3 linked regions of the Azotobacter salinestris genome follow. The protein of the gene in region 3 interacts with the protein of the main gene of each other region in a pairwise test. Links are inferred from orthologs where the notes say so. Each region holds a gene or a part of one and is shown on either strand. Other genes may lie near its edges.

Region 1 (3,897 bases), 2.7 Mb from region 3 along the record:
GCCGCCTGCTTCTTCGCTTCTTCCGCGGCCTTTTGCTTGGCAACTTCGGCGGCGGCCTGCTTCTTCGCCTCCTCCGCGGCCTTCTGCTTGGCAGCTTCGGCAGCTGCCTGTCTTGCCGCTTCCGCCCTTCGAGCCTCTTCGTCTTTCCTTTGTTCCGCCGCCCTGGCCATGGCCAGCTGCTGCTCGTTCTTCTTCTGCTCCATCTGCTCGACCTCATATTGGCGAGCAGCAGTCTTCTTCGCCTCTCCGGCGATTTTCTGGTTGGTCTGGGTCGTTGCCTGGCTCTGCGACTTCATCTGATAGAGCGTGGCCTGAACGATCGGTCTGGCCGGCGGCAATTCCGGCGCCATGGAAAAGCTGACGAACAGCATGGCGAAGACGAGAAGGTGCAGACCGACCGCCAGTACGATCGGCCAGAAATAGCTTTCCGAAGAGGAGCGCTCGCGCCGTTGCATCAGGGAGCCTCGGTAATCAGCCCGACATTGCCTACGTTGGCCCCTTGCAGGCCCCCCATCAGGGCCATGACCGCCCCGTAGTCGACGGACTTGTCACCGCGCACGAAGACCTGCACCTGCTTACCCTGGCTGCGGGTCTGGGCGATGATCTTGCTCACCGCGCCGACCAACTCGTCCAGCTTCAGGGCAGTATCCTGAACGGTCTCGGTGTCCACCTCGCTGCCCATATTCCAGTAGTAGCTTTTGTCGGCCTTGATGGAGATGGTCAGTACCTGCGCATTGTTGTCCTGCGGCAGCACCTCGCTGGACACCTTGGGTAGGTCGACCTTGACGCCCTGATTGAGCATGGGTGCGGTCACCATGAAGATCACCAGCAGCACCAGCATCACATCGATATAGGGCACCACGTTCATCTCGGCGACCGGCTTGCGCCTGTTGCGAATTCTCGCCATCAGCTAGTGCCTCATTCGTCCGAAGTGTGCACCTTGCGATGCAGGATTGCCTGGAACTCGTCGGCGAAGGTGTAGTAGCGGGCGATCAACGTCTCGCCCCGCGCGGAAAAGCGGTTGTAGGCGATCACCGCTGGAATCGCGGCGAACAGACCGATGGCGGTGGCGATCAGCGCCTCGGCGATCCCCGGTGCCACGGTGGAGAGCGTCGCCTGCTGCACCTGGGCGAGGCCGCGGAAGGAGTTCATGATCCCCCACACGGTGCCGAACAGGCCGATATAGGGACTGGTGGAGCCCACGGTGGCGAGGAACGGCAGGCTCTGCTCGAGCTTTTCCTCCTCGCGGGAAATCGCCACCCGCATGGAGCGGGAAACCCCTTCCATGACTGCATCCGGCACGACTCCCGGCTGCTGGCAGAGGCGGGAGAACTCCTTGAAGCCGGCACGGAAGATCCGCTCCAGACCGGAATCCGGATCGGGCTCGCTGCCCGCCTGGCGGTAGAGCTTGGCCAGGTCGATGCCCGACCAGAAGCGCTCCTCGAAGCTATCCAGGGATTTCCTGGCGGTGCGCAGCATGTTGCCGCGCTGGAAAATCATGACCCAGGAGGTGACCGAGGCGGCCACCAGGGTGAGCATGACCAGCTGCACCACCAGACTGGCGTTGCTGATCAGGCTCCACATGGACATATGGTCAACGGCGTTGGCTTCCACGCTTAGTCTCCTGCTGAAGATGGATCCGGGCCCGCCAGGGCGGCCCGCAGCGCCCCGGGAATGGCCCGGGGCTTCAAACTATCGACGCGCACACAGGCCACCAGAACCCGCCCCTCGCAGAGCAGTGCGTCATCCGCGGCACGTCGTATCTGCTGATGGAAGTGCAGACTGACGCGATTCAGCTCGCATATCTCGGCACTCACCAGCAGTTCGTCGTCCAGGCGTGCCGGCGCGAAATAGCGCGCCTCGCTGGAGTGCACGACGAACAGCAGGCCGTCCTCCGCCAGCCGGGACTGGACGAAGCCCAGCGCACGCAGCCGCTCGGTGCGGGCCCGCTCCATGAATTTGAGGTAATTGACGTAGTAGACGATGCCGCCGGCGTCGGTGTCTTCGTAGTACACCCGACAGCGATGGATGAACGGCAGTACTCCGCTTTGCGCGCGCATACTCTAGTGCCAGCCCTCAAGGTTGCCAATCGGACGGAAAAACAATTTCCCTTCACCCCTCGCCAGCCGATTCGCCGGCGAGCGGATCGACCGTCATGGTCGCCATCCGGGCAGGCAGGCTCAGGCCAAAATGCAGATAGGCATGGCGCGTGACGACCCGCCCGCGCGGAGTACGCATCATGTAGCCCTGCTGGATGAGGTAGGGTTCGAGGACGTCCTCGATGGTATGCCGCTCCTCGCTGATCGCTGCCGCCAGGCTGTCCACGCCGACCGGACCGCCATCGAACTTCTCGATCAGGGTAAGCAACAGGCGCCGATCTTGATGATCGAAGCCGCGCTCATCGACATCCAGCAGATTCAGCGCCAGATCGGCGATCTGCCGGGTGATCCGCCCCTCTCCGCGCACCTGGGCGAAGTCCCGCACCCGGCGCAGCAGGCGATTGGCGATGCGCGGCGTGCCGCGGGCGCGACGGGCGATCTCGAAGGCGCCCTCGGCTTCGATCGGCAGGCCGAGAATCCCGGCGGAACGGCTGACGATGGTCGATAGGTCAGCCACGGAATAGAACTCCAGGCGCTGCACGATGCCGAAGCGGTCGCGCAGCGGATTGGTCAGCATGCCGGCACGGGTGGTGGCGCCGACCAGGGTGAACGGCGGCAGGTCGAGCTTGATCGAGCGCGCGGCCGGCCCCTCGCCGATCATGATGTCGAGCTGGAAATCCTCCATGGCCGGGTAGAGCACCTCCTCGACCACGGGTGAGAGGCGGTGGATCTCGTCGACGAACAGCACATCGCCCGATTCGAGATTGGTCAGCAGCGCGGCGAGATCGCCGGGCCGCTCCAGCACCGGCCCCGAGGTGCTCTTCAGCGACACCCCCATCTCCTGGGCGATGATGTTGGCCAGGGTGGTCTTGCCCAGCCCCGGCGGGCCGAAGATCAGGGTATGGTCGAGGGCCTCGCGACGGCCTCTGGCCGCCTGGATGAACAGCTCCATCTGCTCGCGCACCACCGGCTGGCCGATGTAGTCGGCCAGCTTCAGCGGACGGATGGCCCGGTCCTGCTGCTCCTCGCGGTCGCGGCTGGTCGCGGTGATCAGACGATCGGCTTCGATCATTTAGGCCATTCCCCGCAACGCCCGGCGGATCAGTTCCTCGCTGCTCAAACCTTCCTCCTGCACGGCGGCGACCGCACGACTGGCCTCCTGCGGCTTGAAGCCGAGAGCGACCAGCGCGCTCAGCGCATCGCTTTCCGCACTCGTGACGGCGACACCGGGATCAGGCTCCAGCACCAGCGGAGCGATAGCCGGCAACTCTTCCCAGGCCTTGAAGCGATCCTTGAGCTCGACCAGCAGGCGTTCGGCGGTCTTCTTGCCCACGCCGGGCACCCGGGTCAGCGCCTTGATATCGCCAGCCTGCACGCAACGCACCAACTCGTCCACCTCCAGGCCGGACATCAGCGCCAGCGCCAGCTTGGGGCCGATGCCATTGAGGCGGATCAGCTCGCGGAACAGCTCGCGCTCGCGCTTCTCGCAGAAGCCGTAGAGCAGATGGGCATCTTCGCGCACCACCAGGTGGGTGTGCAGGGTGACCGGCTCGTTCAGCGACGGCAGGCGATAGAGGGCGCTCAGCGGCACCTCGACCTCGTAGCCGATGCCGTCGACCTCCACGAGCAGGTGTGGCGGCTGCTTCTCCGCCAGGGTACCGCGCAAACGTCCGATCAAGATCCGTTTTCCTCGTTCACAGGCGCAGTCGGCCGCCCCGTCGCCTGGCGCCATCCAGCCCATGGGGTATCAGGCTCTGCCGGTGGTGGGCATGGCACAGGGCGATGGCCAGGGCATCGG
Region 2 (3,604 bases), 750 kb from region 3 along the record:
CCTTCCGCGGACAATCGGCGCACAGCCTGGCGGTCGGCGTGCTGCAGACGGTCAGCGCCAGCCTGGTGCCGCCCCTGCTGGAGCGCCTGCGCCAGGCTCAGCCGCATTTGGTGGTGCAGCTCTACGAGCTGTCCGGCATCGACATCGAGCGGCGCCTGCTGACCGGCACCCTGGATATCGGGATCGGCTTCCTGCCGCCGCGGCAGCCTGGATTGCACAGCCTGCCGCTATACGAGGACGAGTTGCAGCTGGTGATTCCGGAAAAGCATCCGCTCAAGGAGTTCAAGAAGGTTTCCGTGGCCCAGGCGGCGGAGTTGCCGATGTTGCTGCTCGGCGAAGAGTTCCGCGTACGGCAGATCTGGCAGGAACAACTCAGCCTGCTCGGCCGGCGCCCGCAGGTACAGGCCGAGCTGAACCACATGAACAGCATCCTCGACAGCCTGCCGCACACGACCCTGGCCACGGTGCTGCCGGGCTGCTCGCGGTCGCTGCACAGCCATCCGGACCTGCTGTGGAAGCCGCTCAGCGAACCGCGCATACCGCTGAAGGTGGGACTGGTCTATCGCGATGCACAGCGCCAGCAGGGCATGGTGGATCTGCTGCGCTCGCTGCTGGAAGGAATGCCCGGCCTTCACCAGGCCCACGGCTGAGTGCGGGTGCGCCCCGGGGGCACAAAAAAGAAAACCCCGCCAAAGCGGGGCCTTGCAGACTGATTCTGACGTCCGTGACTCTCTCCGCCATCCTGGCAGGACTTCCTCGATCATCCCTGAACCATCCCTAGCATGCGGCGCATCCTGCGCACATCGTCCCTGAACAAGGCCATCCTGGCGATCGTCCCTGAGTTCGCATCCTGCGCCAACCATCCCTGCGACATCACCCTCCCGGTGAATTCTCGACCACATCCCTGCCGGTCGATGCGCCTCCTGCGCGACTTCCCTATCACCCGCCATCCTGGCGGAAATTGCGACGCCTTCCATGTTTTTCGATGCGCTTCCTGCGCGACGTCCTTGAGCAATAGAGTAGGCATCCCCCCACTGGAGAAACAGTGGCGATCACCATCGCACCATGTAAGCCTTTACCTACATGTCCCCCCGGGCTGCCCCGCCTGCCCCCCCCCGAGACCATGCCTGCAACCCTTGGCACACATGATGCAGATCTTCTGGCAAAGGGTTTTGGGGACCCCGGTACAGGCAGGCCGGGAGCTCCCCTCTTTTATGCCTCCAGCCGGCCCAGCGGGCGCCTGGCTTGACCATCCGGGCCCATCCTCCGGCAGCGTCGCCACTGCCAAGCCCTGTCGCAGCATGCACAGCCCGTGGGCAAGGACGGTGCACCGGAGGCGGCAGGGGTGCAGCGACAGGGTAGAATGCCGCCTCCCCGCCTGGAGCTGTGCATGTTTCACGTCATCCTCTTTCAACCGGAAATCCCGCCGAATACCGGCAACATCATCAGGCTCTGTGCCAACACCGGCTGCAGCCTGCACCTGATCGACCCGCTGGGCTTCGAACTGGACGACAAGCGCCTGCGCCGCGCCGGTCTGGACTATCACGAATACGCCACCCTTAAACGCCACACCGACCTGTCCGCCTGCCTGGAGAGCCTCGGCCGGCCACGCCTGTTCGCCTTCACTACCAAGGGATCGCAGCCCTATCACCGCGTGAGCTACCGGCGCGGCGACGCCTTCCTGTTCGGCCCGGAAAGCCGCGGCCTGCCGCAGGAAATCCGTGAAAGCCTGCCGCCGGAGCAGCGCCTGCGCCTGCCGATGCGCCCCGACTGCCGCAGCCTGAACCTGTCGAACACGGTGGCGGTGGCGGTCTACGAGGCCTGGCGTCAGCTCGATTTCGCGATGGACTGAGCGGAAACGAAAAAGCGCCCCGCAGGGCGCTTCTCTCGGCAGGGCTGCAGCCTTACTGCACCGTGCCCGATGCCTGGCCCTCGGCCTGCATCCGCGCCAGCTCCTGGGCATAGAGCACGTCGAAGTTCACCGGTGCCAGCATCAGGGCCGGGAAGGAGCCGCGTACGACCAGGTTGTCCAGCGCCTCGCGGGCATAGGGGAAGAGCAGGCTCGGGCAGAAGGCGCCCAGGGTGTGGCCCATCGCCTCGGCATCCAGGCCCTTGATCAGGAAGATGCCGGCCTGCTGCACCTCGGCGATGAAGGCCACCTCCTCGCCGGTCTTCACGGTGACCGAGAGGGTCAGCACCACCTCGTAGAAGTCACCGCCGGTCAGCGCCTTCTGCTTGGTGTTCAGATCCAGCTGGACGCTGGGCTTCCAGTCCTGGCGGAAGATCTCCGGGGCCTTCGGGGCCTCGAAGGAAAGGTCGCGCACATAGATACGCTGCAGGGAGAATTGGGCGTTCTGGCCGTCTTGTTGTGCGGCGCCGTTGCTAGCTTGTTCAGTCATGGCAGAGCCTTGTTCGATTTGCGGATTCAATCCTCGAGCAGCGCGTCCAGGCGGCCCGCGCGCTCCAGGGCATGGAGATCGTCACATCCACCCACATGGGTATCGCCGATCCAGATTTGCGGAACCGAGGTGCGTCCGGCCTTGCGGGTCATCTCTGCGCGCAGCTCCGGTCTGCCGTCGACGCCGATCTCCTGGTAGGCGACGCCTTTCCTGTCCAGCAGTTGCTTGGCCCGAATGCAGTAGGGGCACCAGGTGCTGGTGTAGATGACGACTTTCGGCATGGCTCCCTCACTTGACCACGGGCAGGTTGTCCCCACGCCAGGTGCTCATGCCGCCGGCCAGCCGGGCCGCGTTGAAGCCGGCCTTCTGCAGGTCGCGACAGGCGACTCCGGCGTGCTGGCCCATGGCATCGACCACGATGAGGGTCTTGGCCCGGAACTTTTCCAATTCGGCCATGCGGCTGGCCAGCTTGTCGTAGGGGATATTGAGGGCATCGACAATGTGCCCGCCGGAGAACTCCTTGTGGGCACGCACATCCAGCACCAGGCCCTGGCCCCCGTTGACCATCGAGGTCAACTCGCCGCTGCTGAGGCTACGACCACCGCGACGCAGCTCGGTCACCAGCAGCAGGACCAGCAGGACGACCAGGAGGCCGACGAGGATGTAGTGGTTGGAAGCGAATTCGATCAGCTTGGGGACCATCGGGAAGTTCCAGAGCGGTAAAATCCCGGCAGTATACACAGCCCCCCAGGCCGGCTGAACCCGCCAGCGCGGCGGCAGTCAATGGCAATGACGCTGCGCCCCGCGAAGCAGTAGACTGTCGCCCCTTGCTCGCCACGAGCTGCCGGGCGCCCATATCACCGCATCATCAGAGTCGGAACCATGACTGCCACCCCCAAACCGCTGGTACTCATCATCCTCGACGGCTTCGGTCACAGTGACAGCCCCGCCCACAACGCCATCCACGCCGCCCGCACCCCGGTCTACGACCGCCTGCTCGCCACCCGCCCGCATGGCCTGATCTCCGCCTCCGGCATGGACGTCGGCCTGCCCGACGGCCAGATGGGCAACTCCGAGGTCGGCCACATGAACCTCGGCGCCGGACGCGTGCTCTACCAGGATCTCACCCGGGTGACCAAGGCCATCCAGGACGGCGAGTTCTTCGAAAACCCGGCGATCTGCGCCGCCGTCGATCAGGCAGTCGC
Region 3 (4,190 bases):
CATGGGCGGCTGTACCTTGAAGAGAATCCTGCTCAGTCCCCGGAACGCCTCCAGGGTTAGCAGCTGGCGCTGCAGGCGGCGTTGCTGGTAGCGCAATCGAGTAGCCCACTGGCCATCGGTGACGACCAGCAGCAGGCAGCCTTCACGCCAGGAGGCTACATGGCAATGCCCACGTGCGGCAGGCTGCAGCTGGCTATCCAGCAGATGCTGCAACTGGTCCAGTTGTTGCGCCTGGCTGAGCAGCAACCTGAGTGGCCTGGACTCGCGCAGCAGCGCAGCAGGGGGGCGAGCCGGCAAGGGACGAAAGGTCATGGTGGTTGGCCGGAGAGTGGGGACGTCCATGGTAGCAGAACCCATACTTTCCCAGGTTCGGCCCAAGGCACCGGGTCCGGAGCAGCCCTGCGCCAAGCATGCGGCCTTTGGCACTTTTGGCGCCTGGCCGATCCGACCGCATGATGCCGCTTTTCTTGCCGGGCGGATTTGCGAGTAGAATGCCTTTTTCCCATCGCGGCCGTCTCCGGCTGCCGGGTCGGCCCCGTGCCCGCCCTCCATTCATATGTGAGGAAGAACCTGTCGATATGTTTGCGCCTTTGTTGAGAGTGCTCTTTGGAAGCAAGAACGATCGTGAAGTCAAGCGCATGCGTCGAACCGTGCGGGCGATCAATGCCCTCGAAGAGCAGGTGGTGGCGCTGACGGACGAGCAGTTACGCGCCAGGACCGAGGAGTTCAGAGGCCGTCTCGGCAAGGGGGAGACCCTCGACCAGTTGCTGCCGGAAGCCTTCGCCGTTGCCCGCGAGGCGGGCAAGCGGGTAATGGGCATGCGCCACTTCGACGTGCAACTGATCGGTGCTATGGTCCTGCACGAGGGCAAGATCGCCGAGATGCGTACCGGTGAGGGCAAGACCCTGGTGGCGACCCTGGCCGTCTACCTCAATGCTCTGGCCGGCAAGGGCGTGCACGTGGTGACGGTGAACGACTACCTGGCCCGCCGCGATGCCAATTGGATGCGCCCGCTGTACGAGTTCCTCGGCCTGTCCGTCGGCGTGGTCACCCCCTTCCAGCCGCCGGAGGAGAAGCGTGCCGCTTACGCTGCCGACATCACCTACGGTACCAACAACGAGTTCGGCTTCGACTACTTGCGCGATAACATGGCCTTCAGCCTGGAGGACAAGTTCCAGCGCGAGCTCAACTATGCGGTGATCGACGAGGTCGACTCCATCCTGATCGACGAGGCGCGCACGCCGTTGATCATTTCCGGCCAGGCCGAGGACAGCTCCCAGTTGTACCTGCAGATCAACGCCCTGATTCCGCAGCTGAAGCGCCACGTCGAGGAAGAGGAGGGCGTGGTCACCCAGGAGGGGCATTACACCGTCGACGAGAAGACCCGCCAGATCGAGCTGAACGAACAGGGGCACCAGTTCATCGAGGAGCTGCTGACCCGTGCCGGCCTGTTGCCCGAAGGCGACAACCTCTACTCCGCCCACAACCTGCAGCTGCTGACCCATATCTACGCAGCGCTGCGCGCGCATGTCCTGTTCCATCGTAACGTCGAATACATCGTGCAGGGCAACCAGGTGTTGCTGATCGACGAACATACTGGACGGACCATGCCCGGCCGCCGCCTCTCCGAAGGCCTGCACCAGGCGATCGAAGCCAAGGAAGGGCTGCCGATCCAGGCGGAGAGCCAGACTCTGGCCTCGACCACCTTCCAGAATTACTTCCGTCTCTACCACAAGCTGGCCGGCATGACCGGTACAGCCGATACCGAGGCCTTCGAGTTCCGCCAGATCTACGGTCTCGACGTGGTGGTGATCCCGACTCACCGGCCGATCGCGCGCAAGGACTTCAACGATCTGGTCTATCTGACCCAGGAGGAGAAGTACGCGGCGATCATCACCGATATCAAGGACTGCCAGGCCCAGGGGCGTCCGGCTCTGGTGGGTACTGCCTCGATCGAGAGTTCCGAATACGTCTCCCAGTTGCTCAAGAAGGAAGGCATCGCGCATCAGGTGCTCAACGCCAAGTACCATGAGAAGGAGGCCGAGATCATCGCCCAGGCAGGTCGGCCCGGTGCGGTGACCATCGCCACCAACATGGCGGGTCGGGGTACCGATATTCTTCTCGGGGGCAACTGGGAGGTCGAGATCGCCGCGCTCGAGAATCCCACCGAAGAGCAGATCGCACAGATCAAGGCCGACTGGCAGAAGCGCCACCAGCAGGTAATCGAGGCCGGTGGCCTGCACGTCATTGCCTCGGAGCGCCACGAATCCCGGCGTATCGACAACCAGCTGCGCGGCCGGGCAGGCCGTCAGGGCGACCCGGGCTCCAGCCGCTTCTACCTGTCCCTGGAAGACAACCTGATGCGCATCTTCGCCTCCGACCGGGTGAAGAACTTCATGAAGGCGCTCGGCATGCAGGCCGGCGAGGCCATCGAGCATCGCATGGTGACCAATGCCATCGAGAAAGCCCAGCGCAAGGTCGAGGGCCGCAACTTCGACATGCGCAAGCAACTGCTCGAATTCGACGATGTGGCCAACGAGCAGCGCAAGGTGATCTATCACATGCGCAACAGCCTCCTCGAGTCCGAGGATATCGGCGAAACCATCGCCGAATTCCGCCGGGAAGTGCTGAGCACGGCCATCGACCAGCATATCCCGCCGCAGTCGCTGCCCGAGCAATGGGACATCGCCGGCCTGGAGGCCACCCTGCAGAGCGATTTCGGCGTGCATCTGCCGTTGCAGCAATGGCTCGACGAGGATGACAGGCTGCACGAGGAGGCGCTGCGCGAGCGCATCCTCGAGGCGCTGCAGGCAGCCTATCGGGAGAAGGAGGAGGTTGCCGGCGCCGAGGCCCTGAGGACCTTCGAGAAACAGATCCTGCTGCGTGTGCTGGACGACCTGTGGAAGGACCACCTGTCGACCATGGATCATCTGCGCCACGGCATCCACCTGCGCGGCTACGCCCAGAAGAACCCCAAGCAGGAATACAAGCGCGAATCCTTCGAGCTGTTCCAGACCCTGCTCGAGTCGATCAAGCGCGATGCCATCCGCGTGCTCTCCCATGTACAGGTTCGCCGCGAGGATCCGGCCGAAGAGGAGGAGCGCCTGCGCCGCGAGGCCGAGGCCCTGGCCCGGCGCATGCAGTTCCAGCATGCTGCAGCCTCGGCCCTGGCGCCGCAGACGGAGGGGGATGACCTAGAGGTCGTCGAGGCGCCCCAGCCGGGTGTCGTCCCGGCACGTCCGGAGCAGAAGATCGGACGCAACGAGCCTTGTCCCTGCGGGTCCGGCAAGAAGTACAAGCACTGTCACGGGCAGCTCAACTAGAGTTGTCAGGCTGCGTTTCGGCGCAGCAGGTTCGGAATGCGCACGCACGCATTCGCAACGCCGCGACCGGGCAGACTGGCCGCGGCGTTTTTCCGCCCGTTTTCCGTACCCCCGGTACGCTCACTCAACAGAACCCATACGAAGGAGCCCTTCATGGCTGTCGGTCTTGGCCCTCTGCCCACCCTGCACCCGGTCCCCGGTTTCGAACTCGGCATCGCCTCCGCCGGCATCAAGCGCCCCGGGCGCAAGGATGTGGTGGTGATGCGCTGTGCCGAAGGCGCCACGGTCGCCGGGGTGTTCACCCTCAATGCTTTCTGCGCGGCTCCGGTGATCCTCGCCAAGCGGCGCGTGCAGGGCGCTGTACGCTACCTGCTGACCAATACCGGCAACGCCAATGCCGGCACCGGCGAGCCGGGTCTTCAGGCCGCCGCCCGTACCTGTGCCCGCCTGGCCGAGCTGGCCGGGGTCGATGAGGGCGCCGTGCTGCCGTTCTCCACGGGGGTGATTGGCGAGCCCCTGCCGGTGGAAAAGATCGAGGCTGCCCTGCCGGCCGCCCTGGCCGATCTCAAGGTCGACAACTGGGCGGTCGCTGCCGAAGGCATCATGACCACCGATACCCTGCCCAAGGGCGCCAGCCGGCAGTTCGTGCATGACGGAGTGACCGTCACCGTTACCGGCATTTCCAAGGGTGCCGGGATGATTCGGCCCAACATGGCCACCATGCTCGGCTACATCGCCACCGATGCCAAGGTGGCCCAGCCGCTGTTGCAGGATCTGCTGCGCGATGCGACGAACAAGTCCTTCAACCGCATCACCATCGACGGTGACACCTCCACCAACGACTGCTGCATGCTGGTCGCTACCGGT

Evidence for each region.
Region 1: the proteins of secA (region 3) and ybgC interact in binary tests that used the Escherichia coli proteins (3 or more experiments, as listed by UniProt). The link is inferred for Azotobacter salinestris from one-to-one orthologs.
Region 2: the proteins of secA (region 3) and secB interact in binary tests that used the Escherichia coli proteins (3 or more experiments, as listed by UniProt). The link is inferred for Azotobacter salinestris from one-to-one orthologs.

The regions. Positions count from the first base shown.
Region 1 is NZ_CP045302.1:4,200,997-4,204,893, reverse strand. What follows is about bases 339-3,330. They hold ybgC (tol-pal system-associated acyl-CoA thioesterase), read right to left. Parts: upstream 2,061-3,330; coding sequence 1,617-2,060; downstream 339-1,616. Other genes in these bases: ruvA (Holliday junction branch migration protein RuvA), read right to left, coding at 3,172-3,330; ruvB (Holliday junction branch migration DNA helicase RuvB), read right to left, coding at 2,113-3,171; tolQ (protein TolQ), read right to left, coding at 919-1,614; tolR (protein TolR), read right to left, coding at 455-907; tolA (cell envelope integrity protein TolA), read right to left, coding at 339-455. In the rest of the region: more of tolA, read right to left, coding at 1-338; more of ruvA, read right to left, coding at 3,331-3,777; crossover junction endodeoxyribonuclease RuvC, read right to left, coding at 3,794-3,897.
Region 2 is NZ_CP045302.1:2,243,359-2,246,962, forward strand. Bases 653-3,351 are described here. They hold secB (protein-export chaperone SecB), read right to left. Parts: upstream 2,400-3,351; coding sequence 1,905-2,399; downstream 653-1,904. Other genes in these bases: trmL (tRNA (uridine(34)/cytosine(34)/5-carboxymethylaminomethyluridine(34)-2'-O)-methyltransferase TrmL), read left to right, coding at 1,391-1,852; grxC (glutaredoxin 3), read right to left, coding at 2,426-2,680; GCU53_RS10480 (rhodanese-like domain-containing protein), read right to left, coding at 2,688-3,101; gpmI (2,3-bisphosphoglycerate-independent phosphoglycerate mutase), read left to right, coding at 3,282-3,351. In the rest of the region: GCU53_RS10460 (LysR family transcriptional regulator), read left to right, coding at 1-650; more of gpmI, read left to right, coding at 3,352-3,604. UniProt on the Escherichia coli protein: One of the proteins required for the normal export of some preproteins out of the cell cytoplasm. It is a molecular chaperone that binds to a subset of precursor proteins, maintaining them in a translocation-competent state.
Region 3 is NZ_CP045302.1:1,491,522-1,495,711, reverse strand. Bases 239-3,523 are described here. They hold secA (preprotein translocase subunit SecA), read left to right. Parts: upstream 239-578; coding sequence 579-3,323; downstream 3,324-3,523. Other genes in these bases: argJ (bifunctional glutamate N-acetyltransferase/amino-acid acetyltransferase ArgJ), read left to right, coding at 3,477-3,523; GCU53_RS07035 (DciA family protein), read right to left, coding at 239-312. Also shown: more of GCU53_RS07035, read right to left, coding at 1-238; more of argJ, read left to right, coding at 3,524-4,190. UniProt on the Escherichia coli protein: Required for protein export, interacts with the SecYEG preprotein conducting channel.